One region of the Streptomyces sp. NPDC093018 genome, then DNA from elsewhere that is predicted to be linked to it. Evidence: riboswitches for the same ligand, from Rfam matches in the RefSeq annotation. Region 1 holds a riboswitch; each other region holds the start of a gene.

Region 1 (6,980 bases):
GGGCTCGGTGCGGTCCTTGCCCGCGGCGGGCGCGGTGCCGTGGGAGACCTGGTCGCTCTTGCTGTCGTAGCCCCAGACGTCCTTGCCGTTGTGGATGACGCTGTACTCGGCGCCCTGCTCCAGGAGCGAGAGCTTCTGCCGGTCCGGGCCGTCGGCCGCGACGCGCAGGGTGTGGGTGCCGGAGAGCAGTTCGGTCAGCCGGGAGCTCGGGTCGGCGGCGGAGCCGGAACCCGCGCCGGAGCCCTGGGCCATGCCGGAGGCGAGGCCGCTCTCCAGGCCGCCGAGGTCCGGCAGGCCCAGATCGGTGCTGATCTTCACGGTGCCGGACAGCTGCTGCACGTCCGACTTGGCGATCTTGTCGATGAGCTGCTGGGCGGTGACCTTGGGCAGGTCCGGGTCGCCGGAGTCGGCGAGCGCCGGGACCAGCCCGATGGTGGCCGCGGCCACCCCGACCACCGCGACCGGGACGGCGTACCGAGCGGCCTTGCGGCGGCCCGAGCGCGTCTCCTCGTCCCGCGCGGCGCCCACTGCGTCGTCGGATTCGTACGGTGCCATGTGTGCCTTACCTCCGTCGTCGGCGGCGGCTGCCCTCACGCTGGTCCACCCGAGCCGCCATTCTCACCCGAATCGGTGAGGAGTGGTGATGTCCGTGGTGTCCATACGACCAAATCCGCGGTGAGGAATCGTCAGCCCTCGGAGCCAACTCGGCGTACGACTGCGGTATGACACGTAGGGCGCACCCCTAGGGGCTCGAACACATCCCGAACACACATCCCTACGGGCAGGATGCGACGGGAAGCGGGGGTACGGCCACCTGGTGGACGCCGAACGGGTGGTTGTCCGGGGCACGGACACGGGCGGTCACCCGGCCCGGTGCACCACCGCGTCGCACAGCTCCGTCAGCGCCACCTTGGCATCGCACTCCCGCAGCGGGGCGAGCGCGGCGCGCGCCTCCTCCGCGTACCGCACGGTGTCCCGGCGGGCCTGCTCCAGGGCCGGGTGGGCGCGCAGCGCGGCCAGCGCCTCGGCGTGCCGGGCGTCGTCGGCGAGGTCGGAGTCCAGCAGCTCGCACAGGGCGAGGTCCTCGGGCAGGCCGAGCCGGGCGGCCCGCTCGCGCAGCCGCAGCACGGGCAGGGTCGGGATGCCCTCGCGCAGATCGGTGCCGGGGGTCTTGCCTGACTCATGGGAGTCGGAGGCGATGTCCAGGTAGTCGTCGGCGAGCTGGAAGGCCACGCCGAGCCGCTCGCCGTACTGGGTGAGCACGTCCACGACCGTCTCGTCGGCGCCGGACATCATCGCGCCGAACCGGCAGGACACCGCGACCAGCGAGCCGGTCTTGCCGCCGAGGACGTCGAGGTAGTGCTCGACCGGGTCGCGGCCGTCGGTGGGTCCCGCGGTCTCCAGGATCTGGCCGGTGACCAGGCGTTCGAACGCGAGGGCCTGGACCCGGACCGCCTCGGGGCCGAGGTCGGCGAGGATCTGGGAGGCACGGGCGAAGAGGAAGTCGCCGGTGAGGACCGCGACGGAGTTGCCCCAGCGGGTGTTGGCGCTGTCCACGCCCCGGCGTACGGCGGCCTCGTCCATGACGTCGTCGTGGTAGAGCGTGGCCAGATGGGTCAGTTCCACGACCACGGCCGACGGCACCACTCCGGGCGCGTAGGGGTCGCCGAACTGCGCCGCGAGCATCACGAGCAGCGGCCTGAAGCGCTTGCCGCCGGCCCGTACGAGGTGCTGCGCGGCCCCCGTGATGAACGGGACCTCGCTCTTCGTGGCCTCTAGCAGGCCTTCCTCGACAGCCGCCAATCCGGCCTGGACATCGGCTTCGAGAGCCTGGTCCCGCACGCTCAGCCCGAACGGCCCGACGACGGTCACGAGGGGTCTCCTGTCTGCTGGTGTCTGCTGCCGATTACGCGGTTTGTCGATAGGTCGCTGCCATCACTCAAGTCAGCGTATCCGGTCCGGTTTCGATCACCGATAGCGCCCACCCCGCACCCACCCGTCCAGCCCGGGCGGTAACGGATCATGACCGGCATACCCCCGCTCGGATGATGACAACGGACATTTATCCACTTAACAGGTAATCGGGAACTTCATCGTGACCTCGGAGATGAGCGGAGTATCGACTCCGCCCCACCGAGGGACGAATCCCCCATGCCCGATTTTCCACAGTTTGCCATTTCGTGAATTGGGTCACCTGGCCGACTTCCCGCCGGTAACCCGCCGACACCCCCTCTCGCCGCGTGTCGTAAGCGAGTTGAGCGTTGGCATTCGCAAAGGATCAAGTACCCCATAGGCTGATGATCAAGGCCAAATGCCTCGATATAACAATTCAGCGCTTGTTCCCGGCATGTGCTCTCGCATACGTTCCCGAGCCATCGGGCGGACGCCTAATCCTGCCGCCGCCCGTACACCCATCGACGAACTCATTCGTACGGCAGGAGCGGGGGACCCAGGTAAGTCGCCGAACCGGACGACTCACATGGCGCAGCGCGTGACACAGCGCGCCGCACCGCGTGTTCGCACCGGACGGCTTGGGGTAAAGCCACGCCTCTCACGGGGCGCGACCGGGCACCTCCCCGCCCGAACCCGACAGCTCACCTCGCAGGCGTAGGAGAGGAAAGCCCCCATGTCTGCTGCCGCTCAGCCGCGTCGTACCCGCGCCAACCGTCTCGTCCGTCTGATCGCCGTCGCCGGCACCGGCGCGGCCGTGCTCGCCATGCCCCTCGTGGGCGCGGCGACCGCGTCCGCCACCACCGGTACGACCTCGGCCGCCACCACGCCCGCCGGGTACCCGAACAACCTCGACGGCTGGATCCGCGAGTCCCTCGCGATCATGGCCGAGAAGCACATCCCGGGCTCCTACAACGGCATCCACCGCAACATCATCCGCGAGTCCTCGGGCAACCCGAACGCCATCAACCTGTGGGACTCCAACGCGGCCAAGGGCATACCGTCCAAGGGTCTGCTCCAGGTGATCGACCCGACCTTCAACGCGTACCACGTGGCCGGAACGTCGTTCAACATCTACGACCCGGTCGCGAACATCACCGCCGCCTGCAACTACGCGGCGGCGCGGTACGGCTCGATCGACAACGTCAACGGCGCCTACTGACCGACGCCGGGCCCCAGGGCCTTCGGCACCCCCGCTGTTCCCGGCCGTCCGGCCGGGAACAGCCTTTCGAGGACGACGGCGATGCCGTCGTCCTCGTTCGACGTCGTGACCTCGTCGGCGACCGCCTTCAGCTCGGGGTGGGCGTTCGCCATCGCGACGCCGTGCGCCGCCCAGCGGAACATCGGGATGTCGTTGGGCATGTCACCGAAGGCGAGGGCGTCCGCCGCGGGGATCCCGAGCCGCTCGGCGGCCCGCGCGAGGCCGGTCGCCTTGGTCACCCCGCACGGCTGGAGCTCCACGGTCCCGGGTCCCGACATCGTGACCGTGGCCAGCGAGCCCACCACCGAGCGGGCCGCCGCCGCCAACTCGTCGTCGGACAGGGTGGCGTGGCGCAGCAGCACCTTGCTGATCGGCGCGCCCCACAGATCGTCGCGCCGGGCCACCCCGACCGCGGGCAGGGTCGGATGCGGCATCCGGTATCCGGGTTCGATCAGGGTGAGCCCGTCCGTGCCGTCCTGGTCGACGGCCGCGAACACCGGGCCCACCTCCGCCTCGATCTTGCCGAGCGCGGTCTCGGCCAGCTCCCGGTCCAGCCGGACCGACCACAGCATGCGGCCGGACCCGGCGTCGTACACCTGCGCCCCCTGCCCGCACACCGCGAGCCCCGTACTGCCGAGGGCGGTCAGCAGCGGGCGGACTCTGGGGGCCGGGCGGCCGGTGACCACCAGATGCCGGGCCCCGGCCCGCTCCGCCCGCGCGAGCGCGGCCAGCGAACGCTCGGAGACGGTGTCGTCGCCGCGCAGCAGCGTCCCGTCCAGGTCGGTGGCGATCAGTGCGTACGCGGGGGAGGAAACCATGATCCGAGAATACGGACCCACCCCCTCCACCGGCCTGTGCGTCCCACCCCGACTCCCGTGTCATTACCCGGACTTGTGTGGGAGGTGACTTCAAGTGGGCTTGGGGGACGTGGTGATGGGGGCGGGGACGGGGGCGGGGGCGGCTGTCCGGCCCCGCCCCGGTGCTCACCCGTGCGCCCCCGCTCCCCGCCACCGGTGCTCACCCGTGCGCCCCCGCCAGATGTCCCGCCAGCCTCGGTGAGGCGAATTCCGTGCCGCACACGAAGCGCATCACCGGGCCGTAGGAGGAGGCGGCCGGCAGGCCGGTGAAGTAGAGGCCGGGGACCGAGGAGACGTAGCCGGCGCCCAGGCGCGGGGTGCCGCGGCTGGTGGCGAGGTGGGTGCGCAGGGTGGGGCCGAGGAAGTCCATCGCGGCGATGTCCACCCGGTAGCCGGTCGCGGCGACGACATGGTCGGCGGTGAGGTGCTCGACGCGGCCGCCGTGCGTGCGCACGGTCAGCACCGGGCCGCCGTCCTCCGCCGCCGCGCCCAGCACCCGCTCGACGTCCGTCACCTGGACGGCGCCCTCGAACCGCTCCCGCAGCCACCAGGCGCCGAGCGGGCCGAGCACCCGGCGCACCAGGAAGTGCCGGGTGGGCTCGGGCAGGAAGCGGTAGGGGTGCGGGCAGTAGCTGAACGCCCACAGCGACCAGGCCCGCCCGAACGGCGACTCGGGACGCAGCCTCGGCTGCTCCCAGGGCGGCGCCCCGAACGCGACCCGGCCGCGCCCCCGCGCCACCACCCGCACCCGGGCCCCGGCCTCCGCCGCGAGCGCGGCCGTCTCCAGCGCGGACTGCCCGGCGCCGACCACGATCAGCTCCTTGCCGGCGAACCGCGTGAGGTCATGGTGCTGGGAGCTGTGCGAGACGGGGCCCCCGGGAGCGGGCTCGGCACCGGCCGCCCGTCGCAGCTCGGCCGGGAGATGGGCGAGGCCGGACAGCCCGGTGGCCACCACGACCGCCCGCGCGACGAACGACTCGCCCGAGTCCAGCTTGAGTTCGAAGCCCCGGCCCGCGTCCCGCCCGGCCGGCTCCACGGAGACCACCCGCACCCGCTCCAGCTGCGGCACGAGCCGCCGCTGGAACCACTCGCCGTACCCGATGAAGGTCTCCACCGGGATCACGTCCTCGTCGCTGACCAGCCGCCGGAGCCCGGCCGCGGCGCAGTAGTCGGCGAGGGTGTGGCCGGGCTGCGGGCAGTCGAGGCTGGAGGCGGCGGGGGTCGATTTCAGCAGCATGCCCTCGGGCATATGGGCGCGCCAGCTGACCATGGGGTCGCCGAAGACCCGTACGGGCAGGCCGCGCGCCCGCAGATGGGCGGCGGTGGACAGGCCGAACGGCCCCGCCCCGATGACTGCAACCGGTCGGATCACGAAGTCCCTCCCCAGGACGCGTTTCCTCATGGCCTGCTTGGGTGTGCCGCATGGCCTACTTGGGTGTGCCGCGGCGACGCTCCTGCCACAGCTGACGCAGATGCCGCGCGCCCGGCCGCACGAAGCGGGCGAGCATGGTGAGGAACGGCAGCGGATCGTCCCCCGCGAACCAGGCCAGCTCCGTCCCGCTCGCCCGCGCCGGCGCGTGCGGGGTCGTATAGCCGCCGCGGCGGTAGGCGAGCAGGGCCGGCAGATCGATGTTCTCCACGACATAGCGCCGCCCGGCACGCTGCTCCCCCTCGGGCACCGGGCGCCCGGTCAGATCGAGGTGCAGCGCCCGTACGACGTCCACGCCCGCCGCGCTCTCGAACAGCCGGAACTGCGCGCCCATCCGCGGATTGAAGTCCAGCAGCTTGTACCGCCCGTCGCGGCGGTCGAAGCGCAGATCCAGGTCGGCCACCCCGCTGAACCCGATCCGCTTCACGAACCGCGCCGCCAGGTCGGCGAGTTCGGGGTTGTCGACGACGTACGCGTGCGCGGTCATGCCCGCGTGCGGCGGCCAGGACCGCACCTTCACCCCGGTGAACAGCGCCAGCGGGTTCGCGTCCCGGTCGAAGCAGGCGTGCACGATCCAGTCCTCGGCCTGCTCGCGCGGCAGGTACTCCTGGAGGATCACCCCGGGGTCCGGCCCCCATGCGCGGGCCAGGGCGAGCAGGCCCGCGCGGGTGGCGATCCGCGTGGTGCCGGCCACGGCGGGCCGGCTGCGGCGCAGGAACGCCTCCCGGTTCTTGGCCACCACCGGGAAGCTCGCGGTGTCGGCGAAGGCCACGACCTCCTCGTACGACCGCGGGAAGGCCGCCGCCGGGCTCGCGAGCCCGTGTCCGTGCTCCTCGCACAGTTCGTGCAGCCCCTGCTTGCTGGCCACCCGGCGCGGCAGCCCGGGGTCCACCGGCGGGCAGAGGAAGGGTCCGGCCAGCTCCTCCCGGTGCTCGGCGATCAGGACGGCCGCCTCCTCGTCCGTCGGGATCAGCACGGCCGGGCGGCCGATCCGGCGGCCGATGCGCAGCAGCCCCCCGACCAGCTGCCCGGCCTCCTCCGCGCCGGTCGTCGGCCAGACGAACGCCCTGCGCAGATAGCGCGAGGCGGCCGCCGGTGTGTACGGGTCCTCGGTGATCGCGTACATGGGCACGCCGAGCCTGCCCAGGCTGCGGATCGCGCCCACCCCGCCGTGGTGCAGCGGGTAGGCGCCGAACTTGACGATCAGTCCCGGCACCTCACGGTCGACCTGCACGGACGCACCGACGGTGTCTTCGGCCACGGGTCCCCCCACGTGTCCCCCCAGGGGAACGGATCCACCCCGTCCGTCTCCCCCGGAGGACGCTAAGCCGGAACTACCGGATCCGACAAGGGTCTTTCGGACATTGCGAACTCTTGAGGCACTACGGGGGCAACCCCCCAGCCACTGCCCAAGACCGGTGTCCCGGCCGTAACGTGTGGCTCGTTCACGTGCAACGCATCGCCATGCATGGCCTGGATGAGAGCGAGGCAGTACCCCGATGCCCCCCTTCGACGTCCCCGAGGGCGACCCCTTCGGCCCGCA
Region 2 (6,980 bases), on a different contig from region 1:
AGTACACCGGACCACAGCTCGTGCATCCCGCCCTCGGGGTCGCACACCGACATCGGCTGCCAGGTGTCCCCGTGGTAGCCGCCCCGCCAGGTCAGCAGCCGCTGCTTGCCGGGGCGGCCGAGCGAACGCCAGTACTGGAGGCACATCTTGACGGCGACCTCGACCGACACCGAGCCGGAGTCGGCCAGGAACACATGCTCCAGACCCTCGGGCGACATGTCGACAAGGAGCTTCGCGAGCCGGACGGCGGGCTCATGGGTGAGCCCGCCGAACATCACATGGCTCATGCGCCCCAGCTGCCGCTGCGCCGCCTCGTTGAGCACCGGGTGGTTGTAGCCGTGGATCGCCGACCACCACGAGGACATGCCGTCCACCAGCTCGCCCGAGCCGTCCGCGAGCCGCAGCCGGACCCCGCTCGCCGATTCCACGACGAGCGGTTCGGCGCGCCCGGGCATCGGGCCGTACGGATGCCAGACATGCCGCCGGTCCAGCTCCAGCAGTTCGGGGACGCTCAGGTGGGGCAGGTCAGGCATTGGGCGCGAGATCCGTTCCGGCGCCCCGGCGGCGGACGGCGACCAGGTCGGTACGGGGCTCGTTCGCGGCCACCGGCTCACCGGCGGGCTCCGCGGGGGCCGAACCGCAGACCCCGGCGCCCTCGTGGCAGCCACCCGCGGCGGAGTCGTGGCAGCCGGTGTCGGCACCCTGGTGGCAGCCACCGCCGCCCGCCCGGTGCTCCGGCAGGGTGACCTGCTCGGCGCCCTCCACCTCGAAACCGGCGTCGGCGATCATCTCCAGGTCGGCCTTGCCCGCCTGGCCCTCGCTGGTCAGGTAGTCGCCGAGGAAGATGGAGTTGGCGAGGTTCAGCGCGAGCGGCTGCATCGTGCGCAGATGCACCTCACGGCCGCCCGCGATCCGCACCTCGACGTCCGGGCACACGAAGCGGACCATCGCCAGGATCCGCAGACAGCGCTGCGGGGTGAGGTTCCACTCCTTGGCCAGCGGGGTGCCCTCGAACGGGATCAGGAAGTTCACCGGAACGGAGTCCGGGTCCAGCTCGCGCAGCGAGAAGACGACGTCCACCAGGTCCTCGTCGCTCTCGCCCATACCGGCGATCAGACCGGAGCACGGCGAGAGACCGGCCGCGTGCGCCTTCTGCACCGTGTCCACCCGATCGGCGTACGTGTGGGTGGTGGTGATCTCCCCGTAGGTCGATTCCGAGGTGTTCAGGTTGTGGTTGTAGGCGTCCGCGCCGGCCTCGCGCAGCCGTTCGGCCTGGCCGTCGGAGAGCAGCCCGAGGCAGGCGCACACCTCGACGCCCTCGTTGCCGTCCTTGATGGCCTTGATGGTCTGCGAGACCCGGTCCACGTCCCGGTCCGTCGGGCCGCGCCCGCTCGCCACCAGGCAGACGCGCTTGGCGCCGCCCGCGAGCCCCGCGGCGGCGGCCTGGGACGCTTCGTCGGGCTTGAGCCAGGTGTACTTGAGGATGCCCGCCTCGGAGCCGAGCCGCTGGGAGCAGTAGGAGCAGTCCTCGGGACACAGGCCGGACTTGAGGTTGACCAGGTAGTTCAGTTTCACGCGTCGGCCGAACCAGTGCCGGCGCACCTTGCCGGCCGCGGCCACCACATCGAGCAGGTCGTCGTCGGAGGTGGCCAGCACGGCGAGCGCTTCCTCGCGGGTCGGCAGCTCGCGCCGAAGCCCCTTGTCCACCAGCGTGTTCAGCAGGTCCATGAGGCCCGATCCTGTCTTACGGGACCGCCCCGGGCCAAGGAGAGTTCACACAAGGAACACCGTTCACCGTGTGGGTATTGCCACACGGTGGGTGCCGGGCGGGCCAGCTAGGGTCTGTGCGCTACCTACAAAACCTCCGGAGGACTCATGGCGTTCGGCTGGATCGAGGAGCAGGCCCGGGCGCGTCACCGGGCCGGACTCGTACGGCGCCTCAGCCCGCGCCCCGCCGCCTCCCCGCTGCTGGATCTGGCGAGCAACGACTATCTGGGCCTCGCCCGGCACCCCGAGGTGACCGAGGGCGCGGCGCGGGCCGCCCGGACCTGGGGCGGCGGCGCCACCGGCTCCCGGCTGGTCACCGGCACCACCGAGCTGCACGCCGAACTGGAGCGGGAACTGGCCGCGTTCTGCGGCTTCGAGGCGGCCCTGGTCTTCTCCTCCGGATACGCCGCGAACCTGGCCGCGGTCACCGCGCTCGGCCCGCACGGCTCGCTCGTCGTCTCCGACGCGGGCAACCACGCCTCGCTCATCGACGGCTGCCGGCTCGCCCGGGGCGAGACCCAGGTCGTCGGGCACGCCGACCCGAAGGCGGTGCGCAAGGCCCTCGCCACCCATGAGGGGGCGGCGATCGTGGTCTCGGACACCGTGTTCTCGGTCGACGGGGACCGGGCGCCGCTCGGGCAGCTGGCCGAGGTGTGCCGGGAGCGCGGCGCGGGGCTCGTCGTGGACGACGCCCATGGTCTCGGCGTACTGGGCGACGGCGGGCGGGGCACGGCGCAGGCCACCGGCCTCGCGGGCGCGCCGGACGTGGTGGCCACGGCCACGCTGTCCAAGTCGCTCGGCAGCCAGGGCGGGGTGGTGCTGGGTCCCGCGCGGGTGATCGACCATCTGGTCAACGCGGCCCGGACGTTCATCTTCGACACCGGTCTGGCGCCGGCGGCGGCCGGTGCGGCCCTCGCGGCGCTGCGGCTGCTCGGCAGGGAGCCCGAACGGGCGGCGCGGGCCCGCGAGGTGGCGGGGGAGCTGCACGCCCGGCTGACCGCCGCGGGTCTGGAGGCGGTGCGTCCGGACGCCGCGGTGGTCTCCGTACGGGCTCCGTCCCCGGAGCAGGCGGTGCGCTGGGCGGCCGACTGCCGTACGGCGGGCCTGGCCGTGGGCTGTTTCCGTCCTCCCTCCGTGCCCGACGGCATCTCACGGCTGCGGCTGACCGCCCGCGCGGACCTCTCCGGGGCCGAGATCGCCCACGCGGTGCGGGTGATCGGCGAAACACGGCCATGAGTCGGCGTGACACGGCCGTGCTCCGCGGCTGATCGGGTCCGACGGGTGTGCCGACCGGTGCTGCGAGCGTCTCGGCCGGTCCGGGGGGTTTCAGCGGAGCGCGGCCACGAAGCCGGCCCAGCTGTCCGCGGAGAAGAGCAGCGCGGGTCCGGTGGGATCCTTCGAGTCGCGCACGGCGAGCAGCCCGGACCGGGGTCCGGAGCGTGGCCGTGCCGTCTCCACGCAGTTGTTGGCTCCCGTGCTGTAGCTGCTGCGCAGCCAGCGCACGTCGTACAGGTCGGTACTGGCAGGGACGTTCCGAGGCAGAGCTGACAATGGTGCCTCCTTACGCGCCGTCACCTATCCCGGCGATGTAGTCCAGCGAATCGTGGGGGGAAAGAGCGTGCTCCTGGAGGTTCTGGAAGGCCTCCGAGTACGCCCGGAGGTCTTCTTTCCGCTCCAGGTAGAGGCTACTCGTCAACTGGTCTAGAACAACCACATCGAGATCAGAAGTGCTCGGAAATGAGAAAATAACGAAAGGCCCGGTGAGGCCGACATGTGCTCCCGCCCCGAACGGCAGTACCTGGAGCCGCACTTGGGGCAACCGGGCGGCCTCCATGAGCCGCTCCAGCTGGTGCGCCATCACCTTGGGACCGCCCACCTCGCGGCGCAGCACCGCCTCGTCCAGGACCGCGGACAGCTCCAGCGGCGGGTTCGAGCGCAGCACGTCCTGGCGGGCCAGGCGCACCTCCACCAGCGCGTCCAGGCGCTCCTCGTCCAGGTCCTTGACGGCCGCCCGGGTCACCGCGCGGGCGTAGTCGGCCGTCTGGAGCAGACCGGGTACGACGGTCGTCTCCAGCGTGCGCATCGCGCCGGCCTGCGACTCCAGGCTGATGAAGTCCCGGTACGTCGGCGGGAGCACCCCGCGGTAGGCGTGCCACCAGCGGTTGCGGTCGCCATCGCCGTCCTCGGAGCCCGCCAGCATCAGCAGCAGCTCGCGCAGCTGGACGTCGCGCACGGCGTAGGCGTCCAGAAGTAAGCGAAGATCGGCCGGTTTCACACCACTGGCACCCGTCTCGATACGGCTCACCTTCGACTGGTGCCAGCCGACCAGACGGGCCGCCTCCCCACTGGTGAGCCCCGCACCGGTGCGCAGCGTGCGCAGTTCGGCACCCAATTTGCGGCGGCGCACTGCCGGCCCGTTCTGCATGGGCTCCTCCTTACTCCTTACGGGCCGCCCGAATACGGTCTCCCGTCGCAGAGTTCACCGCATCGAGCGACAGATATATGCATATCTCGGTGGATCGCTCCCCGTGACCGCTCCGGTGGTGGCAGTCTGACGAGGAAGCACCAGTCCGGGACCGTACTCGAACCATCCGCTCCATGTAGGACTCCGGTCCCGTGGGAAAGGGACGACGTCGCCATGGCAGACCACCTGGAAGCATCCGTCACTCTGCCGAGCGATCCCGCCTCGGTCGCCGCCGCGCGGTCGTACGTGGTGAGCACCCTGGCGGAGTGGGGCCTGCCCGCGGACGCCGAGGCGGCCGACACGGTGCGGCTGATCGTCTCCGAACTGGCCACCAACGCCGTACAGCACACCTTCGGGCAGTCCCCGACCTTCACGGTCGACATCGCGCTGGAGCGCGACGAACAGCTGCGCATCGGGGTCACGGACAGTCATCCGCGCTTCCCCAAGAGACTGCCCGCGGCCGTGCAGCAGGACAACGGCCGCGGCATGGTCATCATCCGCTGGCTCACCGCCGAGTGCGGCGGCAGGCTCCGCGTCCGCCCCACCCGGGAGGGCGGCAAGACGGTCTCCATCGAACTGCCCTGGACCGTGCCGGCCGAACCGGTGGCGACGACGGGCCGGCAGGAGCCGTAGCGGGGGAGCCCGACGCGAAGCCGCGAAACGTTCATCCGGCGGGTGCGCGGGACCCGTCCCGGGCCGCCCGGGGGCTAAAGGCGGCGCCGAGTGAGGGGAAAAGGCACAAGGAGCGGCCCGGTGGCTGGAGTCGCTCCCCCGTGCGCGGGCGGGTCAGCTGACCCGGCCGTACCAGACGCTCTTGGTCCAGATCTTCTCCAGCCGCACCACGGAACCGCTCTTGGGCGCGTGCCAGATCTTGTTGTGACCGGCGTAGATGCCGACGTGGTAGACGTTCGAGCCGTAGTGGAAGAACACCAGGTCACCGGCTCTGCGGCTGCCGGAGGAGATGTGGTGCGTCTTGTTGTACTGCTGCGCGGCGGTCCGCGGCAGCTTCTTCCCGGCCTTCTTGAACGAATAGAGCGTCAGCCCCGAGCAGTCGAACCGTCGCGGCCCGATGGCCCCCCACTGGTACGGGGCGCCCTTCTTGGACGCCGCGATGTTCAGGGCCTTCGTCGCCATCGTCGCGGCCGAGGCATCGGTGGAGAGGCCAGGAACCGCGATCGAGCCGCCCACGGCGGCCAGGGTGAGGGCCGAGGCCGTACCGGCACGGGCCATCAGCGACGGGACACGATTGAGCGCAGTCATGCGCAACCCTTCGTCAGCCGCCTGTGAAGGATGACCTGTCGGATTCGGGCTGGCGAAGTAGCCCGGCCGCGTTGCCACGGCTTCACCCCAAGGGCCACCCGAAGCGCTCGTCCGTCCGTTCACACGGACTGCCGACCGTTCCGGGGACCCGTACTGCCTGGGTCCTCCACTCCTGCCGATCCACTCCTGTCGACCGGTCATCCGGGCGGCGGCAGGACTCGGCGTCCGCCCGGACCGCCCCGCCGCGGTGGCGGGGGCTTGTCGTCAGACAGGGATCTTCACCCACAGCTGTCCGAAAATCCCAACGGAATCGGGGATTTGTGGCGTTACTCACCACTCGCCCGTTCGGGTGGAAGCTGCTCTGTTCGATGCTCCGTCAGTTCCGGTACGTAGCCCCGGACCTGGGAAAAGACGGCCGCGCGCGGAGCACGGACCCGGCCCGCGCGCAACTCGGGAGAACCGGAAACGGATCCGGATATACACCGGTCGGCGGTACATCGTTCGGACCGTTTCGCGCCCGGACCCGGCGGCCGCGCGGACACCTCGCACCCACCGGATCCGGCGACCGTCCGGATCAGCCCACGGCGTCCGGCGGGAGCGCGACGCGAGCGACCCGGCGCTCACCGTCGAGCACCCGCAGCGCCCGTGCCAACGTGCCCCCGTGCACCTCCCGCTCGCCCCGGTCGTGCATCAGCTCCAGCGCGGCGCGCAGCTCTTCCGCCTTGCGCACCAGCGCCTGCGCGGCGCGCAGCCCGCGATAGGTGTCCCCGTCGCGCGCCGGGTTGATCCTGCCGAGCAGATCGACCACCGCCAGATAGTGGTCGACCAGCTCGCCCTCCGCGTGCGTCAGCGCCGGCAGCGGCGGCAGCTCCTCGGGCAGCACGGCCCGTTCACCGCTCGCCGGGGAGGTCCCGGCGGCCGGGCACCACGCCGTCCACCAGGCCGTACGACCGCGCGCCCGGCGCGTCCAGCATCAGATCGCGCTCCAGATCCTGATGGACCTGCTCCTCGGTGCGCCCGGTGTGCCGGACCAGCATCTCCTCCATCAGGGTGCGCAGCCGGACCAGTTCTTCGGCCTGGATGAGCAGATCGCTCGGCTGGCCCTGCGCAGGCTCGGGCAGCTCGGGCTGGGAGAGCACCACACGCGCGCCGGGCAGGGTGAACCGCTTGCCGGGGGTACCGGCGGCCAGCAGCACGGCGCCGACCGAGGCGGCCTGGCCCAGGCAGTACGTCTGCACCTCGCAGGTGACGTACTGCATCGTGTCGTAGATCGCCGTCATCGCGTGGAACGAGCCGCCCGGGCAGTTCAGGTACAGCGTGATGTCCCGGTCCGGGTCCAGGTGTTCGAGGTGCATGAACTGGGTGATCACATCACTGGCCGCCGCCTCGTCCAGGGGCGTCCCGAGGAAGACGACCCGGTTCTCGAACAGCTTCGAGTAGGGATCGAGCCTTCGCTCCCCGAAGTTGGTGCGCTCGGTGAACTCGGGCA
Region 3 (6,980 bases), on a different contig from region 1:
CTCCTCCTGATCTGATCGCTCGCCTTCGGGGCGCGCACCCTTCGGCTCGCTCATGCTGAAGCGTCTGACGGATCTGTCGCGGACCATTGTGGACCGGGGCACTGACAACCCGGACCGGCGCCCCGGACGATCACCGTGATCCGGGTGCGAGGCAGGCTACGCGATCCGCTGTCGGCGTACGTGCCGCGGGAACTTCGCCGAGGCCTCGCACGCTTTGCATACAGTGGCAGGAACGGCAGGAAAAACGCGGTTTTCACAACCGCCTCCGCTCGCGAAGGGACGTACATGCCCATGGGTCACACGACCACAGCCGAGGCAGGCTCCGGGGGCCTGACAGCGACCGAGCACCGCTTGGCCAACGGTCTGCGCGTGGTGCTCTCCGAGGACCACCTGACCCCGGTGGCGGCGGTCTGCCTCTGGTACGACGTCGGCTCCCGCCACGAGGTCAAGGGGCGCACCGGCCTGGCCCACCTCTTCGAGCACCTGATGTTCCAGGGTTCCGGACAGGTCAAGGGCAACGGCCACTTCGAGCTGGTGCAGGGCGCAGGCGGTTCGCTCAACGGCACCACCAGCTTCGAGCGCACCAACTACTTCGAGACCATGCCCGCCCACCAGCTGGAGCTCGCGCTCTGGCTGGAGGCCGACCGCATGGGCTCGCTGCTGACCGCGCTGGACGACGAGTCCATGGAGAACCAGCGCGACGTCGTCAAGAACGAGCGCCGCCAGCGCTACGACAACGTCCCCTACGGCACCGCCTTCGAGAAGCTGACCGCCCTGTCGTACCCCGAGGGCCACCCCTACCACCACACGCCGATCGGCTCGATGGCGGACCTGGACGCGGCCACCCTGGAGGACGCCCGCCAGTTCTTCCGCACCTACTACGCGCCGAACAACGCGGTGCTCTCCGTGGTCGGCGACATCGACCCCGAGCAGACCCTCGCCTGGATCGAGAAGTACTTCGGCTCCATCCCGGGCCATGACGGCAAGTCCGCGCCCCGTGACGGCTCCCTGCCGGAGGTCATCGGCGAGCAGCTGCGCGAGGTCGTCGTCGAGGAGGTCCCGGCGCGCGCCCTGATGGCCGCCTACCGGCTGCCGCAGGACGGCACGCGCGACTGCGACGCGGCCGACCTCGCCCTGACCGTCCTCGGCGGCGGCGAGTCCTCCCGGCTGTACAACCGGCTGGTGCGGCGCGACCGTACGGCCGTCGCGGCCGGGTTCGGGCTGCTGCGGCTGGCCGGGGCGCCCTCCATGGGCTGGCTGGACGTGAAGACCTCGGGCGACGTCGAGGTGCCGGTCATCGAGACCGCCATCGACGAGGAGCTGGCCCGGTTCGCCGAGGAGGGCCCCACCGCGGAGGAGATGGAGCGCGCCCAGGCCCAGTTGGAGCGCGAGTGGCTGGACCGGCTCGGCACCGTCGCGGGCCGCGCCGACGAACTGTGCCGCTACGCCGTCCTGTTCGGCGACCCGCAGCTCGCCCTGAACGCCGTGCAGCGCATCCTGGAGGTCACCCCCGAGGAGGTCCGGGAGGTCGCCAAGGCCCGGCTGCGCCCCGACAACCGCGCCGTCCTGGTCTACGAGCCGAAGTCCCCGCAGGCCGTCGAGGACGCCGATGTGCCTCAGGACCCGGAGTCGGAGGCCACCGTAGAGGCCGGAAACGAGAACGAGGAGACGGCGAAGTGACCGAGCAGCTCGCCACCATGGACTTCCACCCGCAGCCGCAGGCCGGCGAGGCGAAGCCGTGGGCCTTCCCGGCCCCCGAGCGCGGCGCGCTCGACAACGGCCTGACCGTGCTGCGCTGCCACCGCCCCGGTCAGCAGGTCGTCGCCGTCGAGGTGCTCCTGGACGCCCCCCTGGACGCCGAGCCGGCCGGTCTGGACGGCGTCGCCACCATCATGGCGCGCGCCTTCTCCGAGGGCACCGACAAGCACTCCGCCGAGGAGTTCGCCGCCGAGCTGGAGCGCGCGGGCGCCACCCTGGACGCCCATGCCGACCACCCCGGCGTCCGGATCAGCCTGGAGGTCCCCGCCTCGCGCCTGGCCAAGGGGCTCGGCCTGGTCGCCGACGCGCTGCGGGCCCCCGCCTTCGCCGAGAGCGAGGTCGAGCGGCTGGTCCGCAACCGCCTGGACGAGATCCCGCACGAGCTGGCCAGCCCGGCCCGGCGCGCGGCCAAGGAGCTCTCCAAGGAGCTGTTCCCGGCGACCGCGCGCATGTCCCGGCCGCGCCAGGGCACCGAGGAGACCGTCGAGAAGATCGACGCGGCCGCCGTACGCGCCTTCTACGACCGCCATGTGCGCCCCGCCACCGCCACCGCGGTCGTGGTCGGCGACCTCACCGGCATCGACCTGGACGCGCTGCTCGGCGAGACCCTGGGCGCCTGGACCGGCACCCCGGGCGAGCCCCGCCCCGTGCCCGCGGTGACGGCCGACGACACCGGGCGCGTCGTCATCGTGGACCGGCCCGGCGCCGTCCAGACGCAGTTGCTCATCGGCCGGGTCGGCTCGGACCGGCACGACCGGGTGTGGCCCGCCCAGGTGCTCGGCACCTACTGCCTCGGCGGCACCCTCACCTCCCGCCTGGACCGCGTCCTGCGCGAGGAGAAGGGCTACACCTACGGTGTGCGCGCGTTCGGCCAGGTGCTCCGCTCCGGGCCCGACGGCAACGGCGCCTCCATGCTGGCCATCAGCGGCTCCGTGGACACCCCCAACACCGGCCCCGCGCTGGACGACCTGTGGAAGGTGCTGCGCACCCTCGCGGCGGAGGGCCTGACCGACGCCGAGCGGGACGTCGCCGTGCAGAACCTCGTCGGGGTCGCGCCGCTGAAGTACGAGACCGCGGCGGCCGTCGCGGGCACGCTCGCCGACCAGCTGGAGCAGCATCTGCCCGACGACTTCCAGGCGACGCTCTACCGGCAGTTGGCCGCGACGGGCACCGTGGAGGCCACCGCGGCGGTCGTCAACGCCTTCCCGGTGGACCGCCTGGTGACGGTCCTCGTGGGGGACGCGTCGGAGATCAAGGCGCCCGTGGAGGCGCTGGGCATCGGCCAGGTCACCGTGGTGGCGGCCGAGTAACCGCACACGCGGGCGGTCCCCTTACGGGTGGGGCCCTGACGGCCTACGGGTCGTCAGGGCCCCACTTTGTTCCACTCTCTCCTCAAGATGTCCGAATTGAGGCGGAGGTTGCCCGTCTGCCCTGTGGGATGCGCTACAAAAGCCGCGTTCTGTTTGAGGATTGAGAGCCGGTCCGCTTAGCGTCGTCCGGGTTGTCCGTCGGGCAGTGCGCCGCAGCCGCGGCACCGGACAGCCATCGCCGAGTCCCCGAGACGCGAGTCAGGGGAGCCGGGGACCCACACGTCCCTGGGGTGAATCGGGCGTCCGTGCGCGAGCGCGGGGCCCGTAGGAGACCTTCCTGCTCCGAACCCGTCAGCTAACCCGGTAGGCGAGAGGGAAGGAAAGGAACAGCCACACACATGGCGTTCATATGCGCCACCGGGAAGCACCGCAAGCCCGGCCGGGTCAAGCGCACCACCGCCCAGGCGGCCGGCGTCGCGGCCCTGACGACCACCGGTGTCATCGGCACCCTCGCCGCGTCCCCGGCGCTCGCCGCCGAGCACACCGTCGAGCAGACCGGCCTCACCCCGGTGCTCACCGCCAGCGACGACCTCGCCGAGCACATCGACGCCCAGGCCGTCGCCCAGCAGCGGATCGCCGAGCACGAGGCGGCCGAGAGGGCCGCCGCGGTGCGCGCCAAGGAGGCCCGTGCGGCCAAGGCCCGCGCCGCCCGCGAGGCCGAGCGCAAGCGGCTGAACGCCTTCGTCGCCCCGATCGCGCACTCCTACGTGTCCACCGGTTACAAGGCCAGCAGCTCTCTGTGGTCCTCCGGCTCCCACACCGGTATCGACTTCCACGCCATGACCGGCACCCCCGTGCACGCGGTCGGCGTCGGCACCGTCGTCTCCACCGGCTGGGGCGGGGCGTACGGCAACCAGATCGTGCTCCGCATGGCCGACGGCATGTACACCCAGTACGGCCATCTGTCGTCCATCGGTGTCACGGTGGGCCAGCAGGTCACCGCGGGCCAGCAGATCGGCCTGTCCGGCGCGACCGGCAACGTCACCGGCCCGCATCTGCACTTCGAGGCGCGCACCGGCCCCGACTACGGCTCCGACGTCGACCCCCTGGCCTACCTCCGCAGCCACGGCGTGAACGTCTGACCGACCCGTACGGCATCGAAAGCCCCGGCCCACCCGGCCGGGGCTTTCGCCATTCCCCGGCCGTTCTCGCCGTGCCCTGTCCAAAAAATATCCATGATTCGGGACTCGCCATCGGAAATTCCGGTGCGGTGGAATAGAGTCACGGAAAACACGCGCCCGTCGTCGGCGTCGTGTCGCGGGTATTAAGGCGGAGGTCGGTCATGCGTATTCCGGCGCGATCGGTGTGCACGGCGATCCGGGACGACATCGTCACCGGCGCCCTCGAACGCGGCGGCCGCCTCACCGAGGAGGTGCTCGCCCGCCGCTACGGCGTCTCCCGTGTCCCCGTGCGCGAGGCCCTGCGCACCCTGGAGGCGGAGGGCTTCGTGGTGACCCGGCGGCACGCGGGCGCCTGCGTCGCCGAGCCGACCGAGCAGGAGGCCGCCGACCTGCTGGAGATGCGCCTGCTGCTGGAGCCGCTCGGTGCCGCGCGCGCCGCCCGGCGCCGCACCGAGGCCCATCTGAAGGTGCTGCGCGGCCTGGTCCGGCTGGGCCAGGAGCGCGCCAGAAGGGGCGGCGGCGAGGATCTGCGCGCCCTGGACGGCTGGTTCCACGAGACGCTGGCCCAGTCCTGCGGCAGCCCCTCGCTGACCTCGACTCTTGTCCAACTGCGCCACAAGATCGCCTGGATGTACACGGTGGACACCCCGCCCGACGTCGTCGGCACCTGGGCGGAGCACGGCGCGATCGTGGACGCGGTGGCCCGCGGCGACGGCGAGCGCGCCCGCGCGGTGACCGCGCTGCACACCGAGCGGGCGACGGCGGCGCACCGGCTGCGGGTCCCCACAGCCGCGCCGCGCACTTCGCAACATGCCGTAAACATGTCCGGTGCGGGGAATTAACACCGGTGCCGTATACAAAGTGGGCGGGATATTCGACAGCCGTGTATTTCCGGATGCCCTGAATTTCCGTGAGCGGGTCATGGTGAATGCCGGCCGCGACCAATACGGTGGCGCGCCGAAAACGCGGAAACCGCGCCACCCACTGAGGATGGCGCGGCTTCTCGATATCCAGCGCGGACCGCCCCGGGTCCGCGCAGACGGACCCGGCTCCCGCTCAGACCGTCTCGGGCAGCTCTTCCAGGCCCTCGGCGACCAGCTTGGCCAGCCGGTCCAGGGCGACGTCCGCGCCCTCGGCCTCGGAGGCGAGCACGATCTCCTCGCCGCCCTGGGCGCCCAGGCCCAGAACGCCCAGCATGGAAGCCGCGTTGACCGGGGTGCCGCCGGCCTTGCAGATCGTCACCGGGATGCCTGCGGCCGTGGCGGCCCGGACGAAGATGGAGGCGGGGCGGGCGTGAAGACCCTCGGCCCAGCCGACGTTGACGCGGCGCTCAGCCATGTGTTGCTGCCCTTCACTGTTTCAGGGTTGTCTAGACCAGTGTTCCATATCGTGACGCATGCCAGAAGAGGGGCTGCGCACCCCCTCCGCCGTGCTCCACAGAGTGCCCCGCGCCGTTGTCGTACGCGAGCCGTACGCTGGGGCCCATGCGAACCTCGGCGGAACCGCAGAGCCGGTACGAGTACCCCGCGCACTGGGAGGCGGACGTGGTGCTGCGGGACGGAGGGACCGCCCGCATCCGGCCCATCACCGTCGACGACGCCGACCGCCTGGTCCACTTCTACGAGCAGGTCTCGGACGAGTCCAAGTACTACCGTTTCTTCGCCCCTTACCCCCGGCTCTCCGCCAAGGACGTCCACCGCTTCACGCACCACGACTTCGTGGACCGGGTGGGCCTCGCGGCCACCGTGGGCGGCGAGTTCATCGCGACCGTGCGCTACGACCGCATCGGGGCCGGCGGCGCGCCCGCGTCCGGGCCCTCCGACGAGGCGGAGGTCGCCTTCCTGGTGCAGGACGCCCACCAGGGCAGGGGGGTCGCCTCCGCCCTTCTTGAGCACATCGCGGCCGTCGCCCGGGAGCGGGGCATCCGCCGCTTCGCCGCCGAGGTGCTGCCCGCCAACAACAAGATGATCAAGGTGTTCACGGACGCCGGGTACACCCAGAAGCGCAGCTTCGAGGACGGCGTCGTACGCCTGGAACTGGACCTCGAACCCACCGACCGCGCCCTCGCCGTGCAGTACGCGCGCGAGCAGCGCGCCGAGGCACGCTCGGTGCAGCGGCTGCTCGCGCCCGGCTCCGTCGCGGTCATCGGCGTCGGCCGCGCACCCGGCGGGGTCGGCCGCAGCGTCCTCGCCAACATCCGCGACGCCGGGTACGAAGGCCCGCTGTACGCCGTGAACAAGGCGTTCCCCGAGGACCTGGCGGAGGTCGACGGGGTGGCCGCGTACCGCAGTGTGCGGGACGTCGACGGGCCCGTGGACCTCGCCGTCGTCGCCGTACCGGCCGAGTACGTGCCCGCGGTGGTCGCCGAGTGCGGGGAACACGGCGTCCAGGGGCTCGTCGTGCTCAGCGCCGGGTACGCCGAGAGCGGTCCTGAGGGCAGGGAGCGGCAGCGGGCACTGGTGCAGCAGGCGCGCGCGTACGGCATGCGGATCATCGGGCCCAACGCGTTCGGCGTCATCAACACCGCCGCGGACGTACGGCTGAACGCCTCCCTCGCCCCCGAGATGCCGCGCCCCGGCCGCATCGGCATGTTCGCCCAGTCCGGCGCCATCGGCATCGCGCTGCTGTCCCGGCTGCACCGGCGCGGCGGCGGGGTCACCGGCACCACCGGCGTCTCCACGTTCGTCTCCGCGGGCAACCGGGCGGACGTGTCCGGCAACGATGTCCTCCA
Region 4 (6,980 bases), on a different contig from region 1:
TCTGCCGTTTGCCGTACATGAAGTGGTAGACGAGCAGCGCCCGCTCCGGGCCGCCGGTGAACAGCTCGCTCAGCCGGACCTCGCGCACGGGCGCGTCGCCCGCGTCCAGGTCGGCCGGTCCCTCCAGGAAGACATAGTCGTCGAGCTCGGCTCCCGGCGGCAGCGCCCGGCGCAGGGCCGCGACCCGTTCGCGCTCGCGCATCAGCTCGATCTCGGCGCGGCGCAGTTCCTCGCGGGCGGCGAGGTACTCCGCGGACTCGCCGTGCAACCGGGTGTGCCGCATCGTGTGTCCTCCTGGGTGAACAGCCCCCCGGAATCAGGTCGGTTCCATGGTTCCGGGAGCCCCGCGTCCCGAGGATGAGGCGCCGCCGTGCCCGACGGGTGAAACAGGACGTGACGGAGCGGAGGGGCAGACCTTCAATCCTGTGATCTTCGCGTTATCCGCGCGGCATGAACTTGTGACAAGTGATCGTGTGCGGCTACCTTCACCCCTCAGCGCGGCGACCCGGCACCATCCGCCGCGCCGGTCCCCGCCGTCGTACGAAAGGCTTCCGCATGATCTCCGGGAACGGTCGTCACCGCCGCCCCCGTCAGGCTCCGGCCCTCCTCGTCGCGGCCGGCGTGACCGGCTCCGCCATCGCCATCCCGCTGCTCGGCGCCGCCGGCGCCCACGCGGCCGACGGCACCACCTGGGACAAGGTCGCCAACTGCGAGAGCGGCGGCGCCTGGAGCGCCGACCCGGGCAACGGGTACTACGGCGGCCTCCAGATATCCCAGGACGACTGGGTCGCGTACGGCGGCACGCAGTACGCCTCCTCCGCCGACCAGGCCAGCCGCTCGCAGCAGATCGCCGTGGCCGAGAAGATCCTCAAGGACAAGGGCACCTCGCCCTGGGCCACCTGCGCCCTGCTGTCCGGACTGACCTCGAACTCCGGTTCCGTGAACGTCGATCCGGGCACCGGCGACGGCGACGGCGACCAGGGCGGCGCCGCGACCGACCCGTCCGGACTGCCCGACCCCTCCGCCCCGGCGGGCACGCAGGGCGGCGACCAGGACGGCACCGGCTCCGGCACCGGCACCGGTTCGGGCACCGGCACCGGTTCGGGCACCGGCTCAGGGAAGACCTCCACCGACCCCTCCTCCTCGCCGACCCAGGGCTCCGGCAAGCAGACCGGCAAGCACGCGAGCCCGAACCCGGGCAAGCACACCGGCAAGCCCGGGACCGGCACCTCCAGCCAGGACCCGGCCGACCCGTCCTCGTCCGACCCGTCCTCCTCCAACGCCTCCGTCCCGGCCACGCCGTCCGCGCCCGCCGACGGCTCCGCGACCCCCGCGCCGTCCACCGGCACCCCGGACAACCCCCGGCAGACCGTCGGCTCTTGGAACCTGGTCGACACCGGGGCCCTCACCGGCGGACGCCACCGCGGCGGCAACGCGGACGAAAGCACGGCAAACGGGCAGAACGACTCGAACTCCGGTCGGCACGCCTCCCGTGAGCCGGGCAGCTACACCGTTCGCGAGGGCGACTCGTTGAGCGCCATCGCCGACTCCCTTGACGTCGAAGGCGGATGGCACGCGCTCTACGCCGCGAACAAGAAGGTCGTGGGCGCCGACCCGAACCACATCACCGCCGGTCAGACCCTGAAAGTCAGTGACGAAACGGACGCGGACCAGGGCTAGTTGACGCCCCACTTGATCGCTAAATGTCCGATTTGGCGAAAGTGTGGGATGAGTCTCAGAAGCCCTGATCGTCTTTGAAATTCCGCGGATCACCTGGCTACGGTCAAGGCCGCTCGTCACCACGAGCCCCGGCGGCCGCAACGCCGAATCCTGCCAGCGGCTGCCCGGGAACAGTCGTCGCGTCAAGCGCCGCAGGCAGGAGCGGGGGACCCAAGGTAAGTGCCGGGCCCGGCAGTTGATGCCGGACCGGCTTGGGGTGAAGCCACGCCTCCATGAGGAGGGGTGGCCGGGCAACTCAACCGGCCCGAACCCGACAGCTCACCTCGCAGGCGTCGGTGAGGGGATCGTTCCATGCTGTTTTCCGGCAAGGGCAAGCACCGTCGTCCGTCCAAGGCCGTCCGCGTCGTCACGCTCGCCGGTGTCACCGGTGCCGCCGTGGCCGCGCCGCTGATGGCCACCGGCACCGCTTCCGCCGCCACCGCCTCCCAGTGGGACGCGGTCGCCCAGTGCGAGTCCGGCGGCAACTGGTCCATCAACACCGGCAACGGTTACTACGGCGGTCTCCAGTTCTCCGCCTCGACCTGGGCCGCGTACGGCGGCACCGCCTACGCGTCGACCGCCGACCAGGCCACCAAGTCGCAGCAGATAACCGTCGCCGAGAAGGTTCTCGCCGCGCAGGGCAAGGGCGCCTGGCCGGTCTGCGGCACGGGTCTGAGCAGCACCCCGTACAGCGGCTCCGCCTCGACGACCCCCTCGTCGTCGGGCAGCACCGCCACCCGCTCCACGGACGAGCAGGCCGCCACGCGCTCCACGCAGCGCACCACCCCGGCGCCGACCAAGTCCACGAGCACCTCCACCGGCTCGTCCACGGGCAAGAGCAAGACCGTCACCACCCCGACCGGCAAGAAGGTCAAGAAGGGCGACGGCGAGTACAAGGTGGTCAAGGGCGACACCCTCAGCTCCATCGCGGCCGAGCACCACGTGGCCGGCGGCTGGCAGAAGCTGTTCGACCTGAACAAGGACATCGTCGACAACGCCGACCTGATCTACCCGGGCCAGCAGCTCCACCTGAAGTAGCCCGACCCGGCCGCGGCCGCCACGGGCTCCGCTGCAGGGGCCCGTGTGCGGGCCCCCGTACGGCGCTCGTCCGGCGGCCCGGCCGCACGGACCCGCCGGGCAGCCGCTCCCCGGCACCTGGTCCGCCGGACCCCTCAAGAACGGCAGCCCCCGCCGCCGTACCCCCAGGGGCCGCCCCCCGAGGCCCCCCCAAGGGCCACCCTCAGGGGCCGCTCCCCAAGGACCCCCCTCCAAGGGTCACCCCAGAGGCCGCTCCCCAGGGTCACCCCCCAAGAACCACCGGGCCCACCCCCCCCAGGGCCCCACGGTTCCCCCAGGCCCCCCAAGGCCCCCCGTCCCCCAAACCCCCCACTCCGGCGCGTTTCCCCCGTTCGCGCCGGGGTGGGGTCTTGTGTTTTCCCGGACTTCAGTCAGCTCTCATCCGCGAACCCCTTTGTTCCGGTGGTGAACAATGGGTACCGTCTGCATGTCCCGGTCGCCCACCAGACGGTCGGTCGGTGGTCGGCGACCCCGGGACGGTTAGGCTCTAGTCGCAAGGCGCAGCCGTACGGCCGCCGCCCCGCACTTCCAGCGTCACATCCAAGAAGGAGATGCTCGTGCCGTCCATCGACGTCGTCGTAGCCCGGGAAATCCTGGACTCCCGAGGCAACCCCACGGTCGAGGTCGAGGTCGGCCTCGACGACGGCAGCACCGGTCGTGCCGCCGTCCCGTCCGGCGCCTCCACCGGCGCCTTCGAGGCCATCGAGCTGCGCGACGGTGACCCGAACCGCTACCTGGGCAAGGGTGTCGAGAAGGCCGTCCTCGCCGTCATCGAGCAGATCGGCCCGGAGCTGGTCGGCTACGACGCCACCGAGCAGCGCCTGATCGACCAGGCCATGTTCGACCTGGACGCCACCGACAACAAGGGCTCGCTGGGCGCCAACGCCATCCTCGGCGTCTCCCTGGCCGTCGCGCACGCCGCCTCCGAGGCGTCCGACCTGCCGCTCTTCCGCTACCTGGGCGGCCCCAACGCGCACCTGCTGCCGGTGCCGATGATGAACATCCTGAACGGCGGCTCGCACGCCGACTCCAACGTGGACATCCAGGAGTTCATGATCGCCCCGATCGGCGCGGAGTCCTTCTCCGAGGCGCTGCGCTGGGGTGCCGAGGTCTACCACACCCTCAAGAAGGTCCTGAAGAGCAAGGGCCTGGCCACCGGTCTCGGCGACGAGGGCGGCTTCGCCCCGAACCTCGGCTCCAACCGCGAGGCCCTCGACCTGATCCTTGAGGCCATCAAGGAAGCCGGCTACGCGCCCGGCGAGCAGATCGCCCTCGCTCTCGACGTCGCCGCCTCCGAGTTCTACAAGGACGGCAAGTACCTCTTCGAGGGCAAGGAGCGCTCCGCCGCCGAGATGACGGAGTACTACGAGGAGCTGGTGGCGGCCTACCCGCTGGTCTCCCTGGAGGACCCGCTGTTCGAGGACGACTGGAGCGGCTGGAAGGTCCTCACCGACCGCCTCGGCGACAAGGTCCAGATCGTCGGCGACGACCTGTTCGTCACCAACCCCGAGCGCCTGGCCCGCGGCATCGAGGAGGGCTCCGCCAACGCCCTGCTCGTCAAGGTCAACCAGATCGGTTCGCTGACCGAGACCCTGGACGCCGTCGAGCTGGCCCAGCGCAACGGCTTCAAGTGCATGATGTCCCACCGCTCCGGCGAGACCGAGGACGTCACCATCGCCGACCTGGCCGTCGCCACCAACTGCGGCCAGATCAAGACCGGCGCCCCGGCCCGCTCCGAGCGCGTCGCCAAGTACAACCAGCTGCTGCGCATCGAGGAGATCCTCGACGACGCCGCGGTGTACGCCGGCCGCAGCGCCTTCCCGCGGTTTCGCTCCGCGAACCAGTAAGTACAGCAAGGGCTGAGTCGCCGGCCCGCCCCGGGCCACCTCTTGGCCAGTCGTACGTACGTCCCCGTACCCGGTCCCGTACCGTGTCCGGGGACGTACGCACGTGTGCGACCGCCCGAGCAGGGCGTGAAAGGGGAGGCGGAGAGCCGACATGGCCGCAAGGGACCGGGACCGTTTCTCCACCGCGACCAGGCTGCGGCTGCTCGGCGAGCAGACGGCCGCCCGGGTCTACCGCTCGCAGACCAAGCGGCAGGCCCGCCGCTCCCGGCTGACCGGCCGCGCCGCGCTGCTCGCGCTGGTGCTGTGCTCGCTGGTGGTCGCGCTCGCCTACCCGATGCGGCAGTACGTCTCCCAGCGCGCCCAGATCTCCGACCTCCAGCGGCAGCAGACCGATGCCCGCAAGCGAGTCGAACAGCTGCGCGACCTCAAGGCGCGCTGGCAGGACGACGCCTATGCCGAGCAGCAGATCCGCAGACGTCTGCACTATGTGATGCCCGGCGAGACCGGGTACGTGGTGGTCGACCCGGGCGCGGCCCGGCAGTCCCGCACCGACCTCAAGGCCGCCCACCGGCCCTGGTACACGAACATCTGGGACGGGGTCGACAAGTCCGACGCCTCCGCCCAGTGACCGCCCCACCAGCGACCCGGCCCCGACCGGCTCCGGCCCCGACCAGCGACCCGGCCCCGGCCGGTGACCCACAGAAAGCAACTCTGAAAGCAGTCATGGAAACCCCTCCGCCGCCCACCCCGCGCACCGAGCCCACCGACGCGGACGTCGAGGCCTTCAAGCAGCAGCTCGGCCGCCCCCCGCGGGGCCTGCGCGCCATCGCGCACCGCTGCCCGTGCGGTCAGCCGGACGTCGTGGAGACGGCGCCGCGCCTGCCCGACGGCACCCCCTTCCCGACGCTGTACTACCTGACGTGCCCCAAGGCCGCCTCGGCCATCGGCACGCTGGAGGCCAACGGCGTCATGAAGGAGATGACCGAGCGCCTGCAGAGCGACCCGGAGCTGGCCGCCGCCTACCGGGCCGCGCACGAGGACTACATCCGGCGCCGGGACGAGATCGAGGTCCTGCAGGGCTTCCCGAGCGCGGGCGGCATGCCGGACCGGGTGAAGTGCCTGCACGTCCTGGTCGGCCACTCGCTGGCCGCGGGACCCGGCGTCAACCCGCTCGGCGACGAGGCGATCGCGATGCTGCCCGAGTGGTGGCGCAAGGGCGCGTGCGTGACGCTCGCGCAGGAGCCCGAGGGGGAGGCGCAGTGACCCGGGTCGCCGCGATCGACTGCGGTACGAACTCCATCCGGCTGCTGGTCGCGGACGCCGACCCGGCGACCGGCGAACTGGTCGACCTGGACCGCCGGATGACGATCGTGCGGCTCGGCCAGGGCGTCGACCGCACCGGCCGGCTCGCCCCCGAGGCGCTGGAGCGCACCTTCGCCGCGTGCCGCGAGTACGCCGGGATCATCAAGGAGCACGGCGCCGAGCGGCTGCGCTTCGTCGCCACCTCCGCCTCCCGGGACGCCGAGAACCGCGAGGACTTCGTGCGCGGTGTGCTGGACATCCTCGGGGTGGAGCCGGAGGTCATCACCGGCGACCAGGAGGCCGAGTTCTCCTTCACCGGCGCGACCCGGGAGCTCACCGGCCGTACGGATCTCGCCAGGCCCTATCTGGTGGTGGACATCGGCGGCGGCTCCACCGAGTTCGTCGTCGGCGACGAGAAGGTGCGCGCCGCGCGCTCCGTGGACGTCGGCTGCGTACGGATGACCGAACGGCATCTGGTGCACGGCGGCGAGGTCTCCGATCCGCCCACCGAGGAGCAGATCGCCGCGATCCGCGCCGACATCGAGGCCGCGCTGGACCTGGCCGAGCAGACCGTCCCGCTGCGCGAGGCACGCACCCTGGTCGGCCTCGCCGGCTCGGTCACCACGGTCTCCGCGATCGCCCAGGACCTGCCGGACTACGACTCCGCGCGCATCCACCACTCCCGCATCCCGCGCGCCCGCGTCCGCGAGATCACCGAGCACCTGCTGCACTCCACCCACGCCGAACGCGCCACCATCCCCTCCATGCACCCGGGCCGGGTCGACGTCATCGGCGCGGGCTCCCTGGTACTCCTCGCGATCATGGAGCGCACGGGCGCCGAGGAGGTCGTCGTCAGCGAGCACGACATCCTCGACGGCATCGCCTGGTCGGTGGCGTGACTCTCTTTTGTTACCGGTCAGTAGCATCCGGCTGAGCAGGTCGGATAACGTTTGAGCGTCTTCGAGGGGCCCCCAGGGGCCCCTCGTTCGCACCCCGGCGGAAACCTTCGTGAAGTTCTTCACAAGGAAATGGGTC

What was found. Region 1 has a riboswitch for cyclic di-AMP ahead of AB0N90_RS28875 (transglycosylase SLT domain-containing protein). Riboswitches for the same ligand answer to the same signal wherever they lie in the genome.
Region 2: another riboswitch for cyclic di-AMP. It lies ahead of AB0N90_RS34010 (C40 family peptidase); the one in region 1 lies ahead of AB0N90_RS28875 (transglycosylase SLT domain-containing protein).
Region 3: another riboswitch for cyclic di-AMP. It lies ahead of AB0N90_RS31545 (M23 family metallopeptidase); the one in region 1 lies ahead of AB0N90_RS28875 (transglycosylase SLT domain-containing protein).
Region 4: another riboswitch for cyclic di-AMP. It lies ahead of AB0N90_RS28650 (transglycosylase family protein); the one in region 1 lies ahead of AB0N90_RS28875 (transglycosylase SLT domain-containing protein).

The regions. Positions count from the first base shown of each region.
Region 1 is NZ_JBFBFF010000016.1:10,899-17,878, forward strand. Features, by position in the region: gene AB0N90_RS28865 (sigma-E factor regulatory protein RseB domain-containing protein) at 1-555, opposite strand, end outside; gene AB0N90_RS28870 (polyprenyl synthetase family protein) at 862-1,872, opposite strand; cyclic di-AMP (ydaO/yuaA leader) riboswitch at 2,406-2,621, shown strand; gene AB0N90_RS28875 (transglycosylase SLT domain-containing protein) at 2,627-3,112, shown strand; gene AB0N90_RS28880 (HAD family hydrolase) at 3,106-3,969, opposite strand; gene AB0N90_RS28885 (FAD-dependent oxidoreductase) at 4,169-5,380, opposite strand; gene AB0N90_RS28890 (ATP-grasp domain-containing protein) at 5,436-6,698, opposite strand; gene fahA (fumarylacetoacetase) at 6,937-6,980, shown strand, end outside.
Region 2 is NZ_JBFBFF010000022.1:118,976-125,955, forward strand. Features, by position in the region: gene AB0N90_RS33980 (adenosylmethionine--8-amino-7-oxononanoate transaminase) at 1-533, opposite strand, end outside; gene bioB (biotin synthase BioB) at 526-1,728, opposite strand; gene AB0N90_RS33990 (8-amino-7-oxononanoate synthase) at 1,876-3,003, shown strand; gene AB0N90_RS33995 (DUF397 domain-containing protein) at 3,094-3,318, opposite strand; gene AB0N90_RS34000 (helix-turn-helix transcriptional regulator) at 3,329-4,192, opposite strand; gene AB0N90_RS34005 (ATP-binding protein) at 4,406-4,864, shown strand; gene AB0N90_RS34010 (C40 family peptidase) at 5,018-5,491, opposite strand; cyclic di-AMP (ydaO/yuaA leader) riboswitch at 5,495-5,725, opposite strand; gene AB0N90_RS34015 (hypothetical protein) at 6,066-6,374, opposite strand; gene AB0N90_RS34020 (ATP-dependent Clp protease proteolytic subunit) at 6,382-6,980, opposite strand, start outside.
Region 3 is NZ_JBFBFF010000019.1:37,730-44,709, reverse strand. Features, by position in the region: gene AB0N90_RS31555 (pitrilysin family protein) at 286-1,680, shown strand; gene AB0N90_RS31550 (pitrilysin family protein) at 1,698-3,068, shown strand; cyclic di-AMP (ydaO/yuaA leader) riboswitch at 3,295-3,453, shown strand; gene AB0N90_RS31545 (M23 family metallopeptidase) at 3,467-4,210, shown strand; gene AB0N90_RS31540 (GntR family transcriptional regulator) at 4,411-5,091, shown strand; gene AB0N90_RS31535 (HPr family phosphocarrier protein) at 5,306-5,587, opposite strand; gene AB0N90_RS31530 (GNAT family N-acetyltransferase) at 5,734-6,980, shown strand, end outside.
Region 4 is NZ_JBFBFF010000015.1:157,294-164,273, forward strand. Features, by position in the region: gene AB0N90_RS28640 (DUF899 family protein) at 1-283, opposite strand, end outside; gene AB0N90_RS28645 (transglycosylase family protein) at 556-1,680, shown strand; cyclic di-AMP (ydaO/yuaA leader) riboswitch at 1,858-2,027, shown strand; gene AB0N90_RS28650 (transglycosylase family protein) at 2,032-2,757, shown strand; gene eno (phosphopyruvate hydratase) at 3,348-4,643, shown strand; gene AB0N90_RS28660 (septum formation initiator family protein) at 4,795-5,271, shown strand; gene AB0N90_RS28665 (DUF501 domain-containing protein) at 5,367-5,906, shown strand; gene AB0N90_RS28670 (Ppx/GppA phosphatase family protein) at 5,903-6,844, shown strand.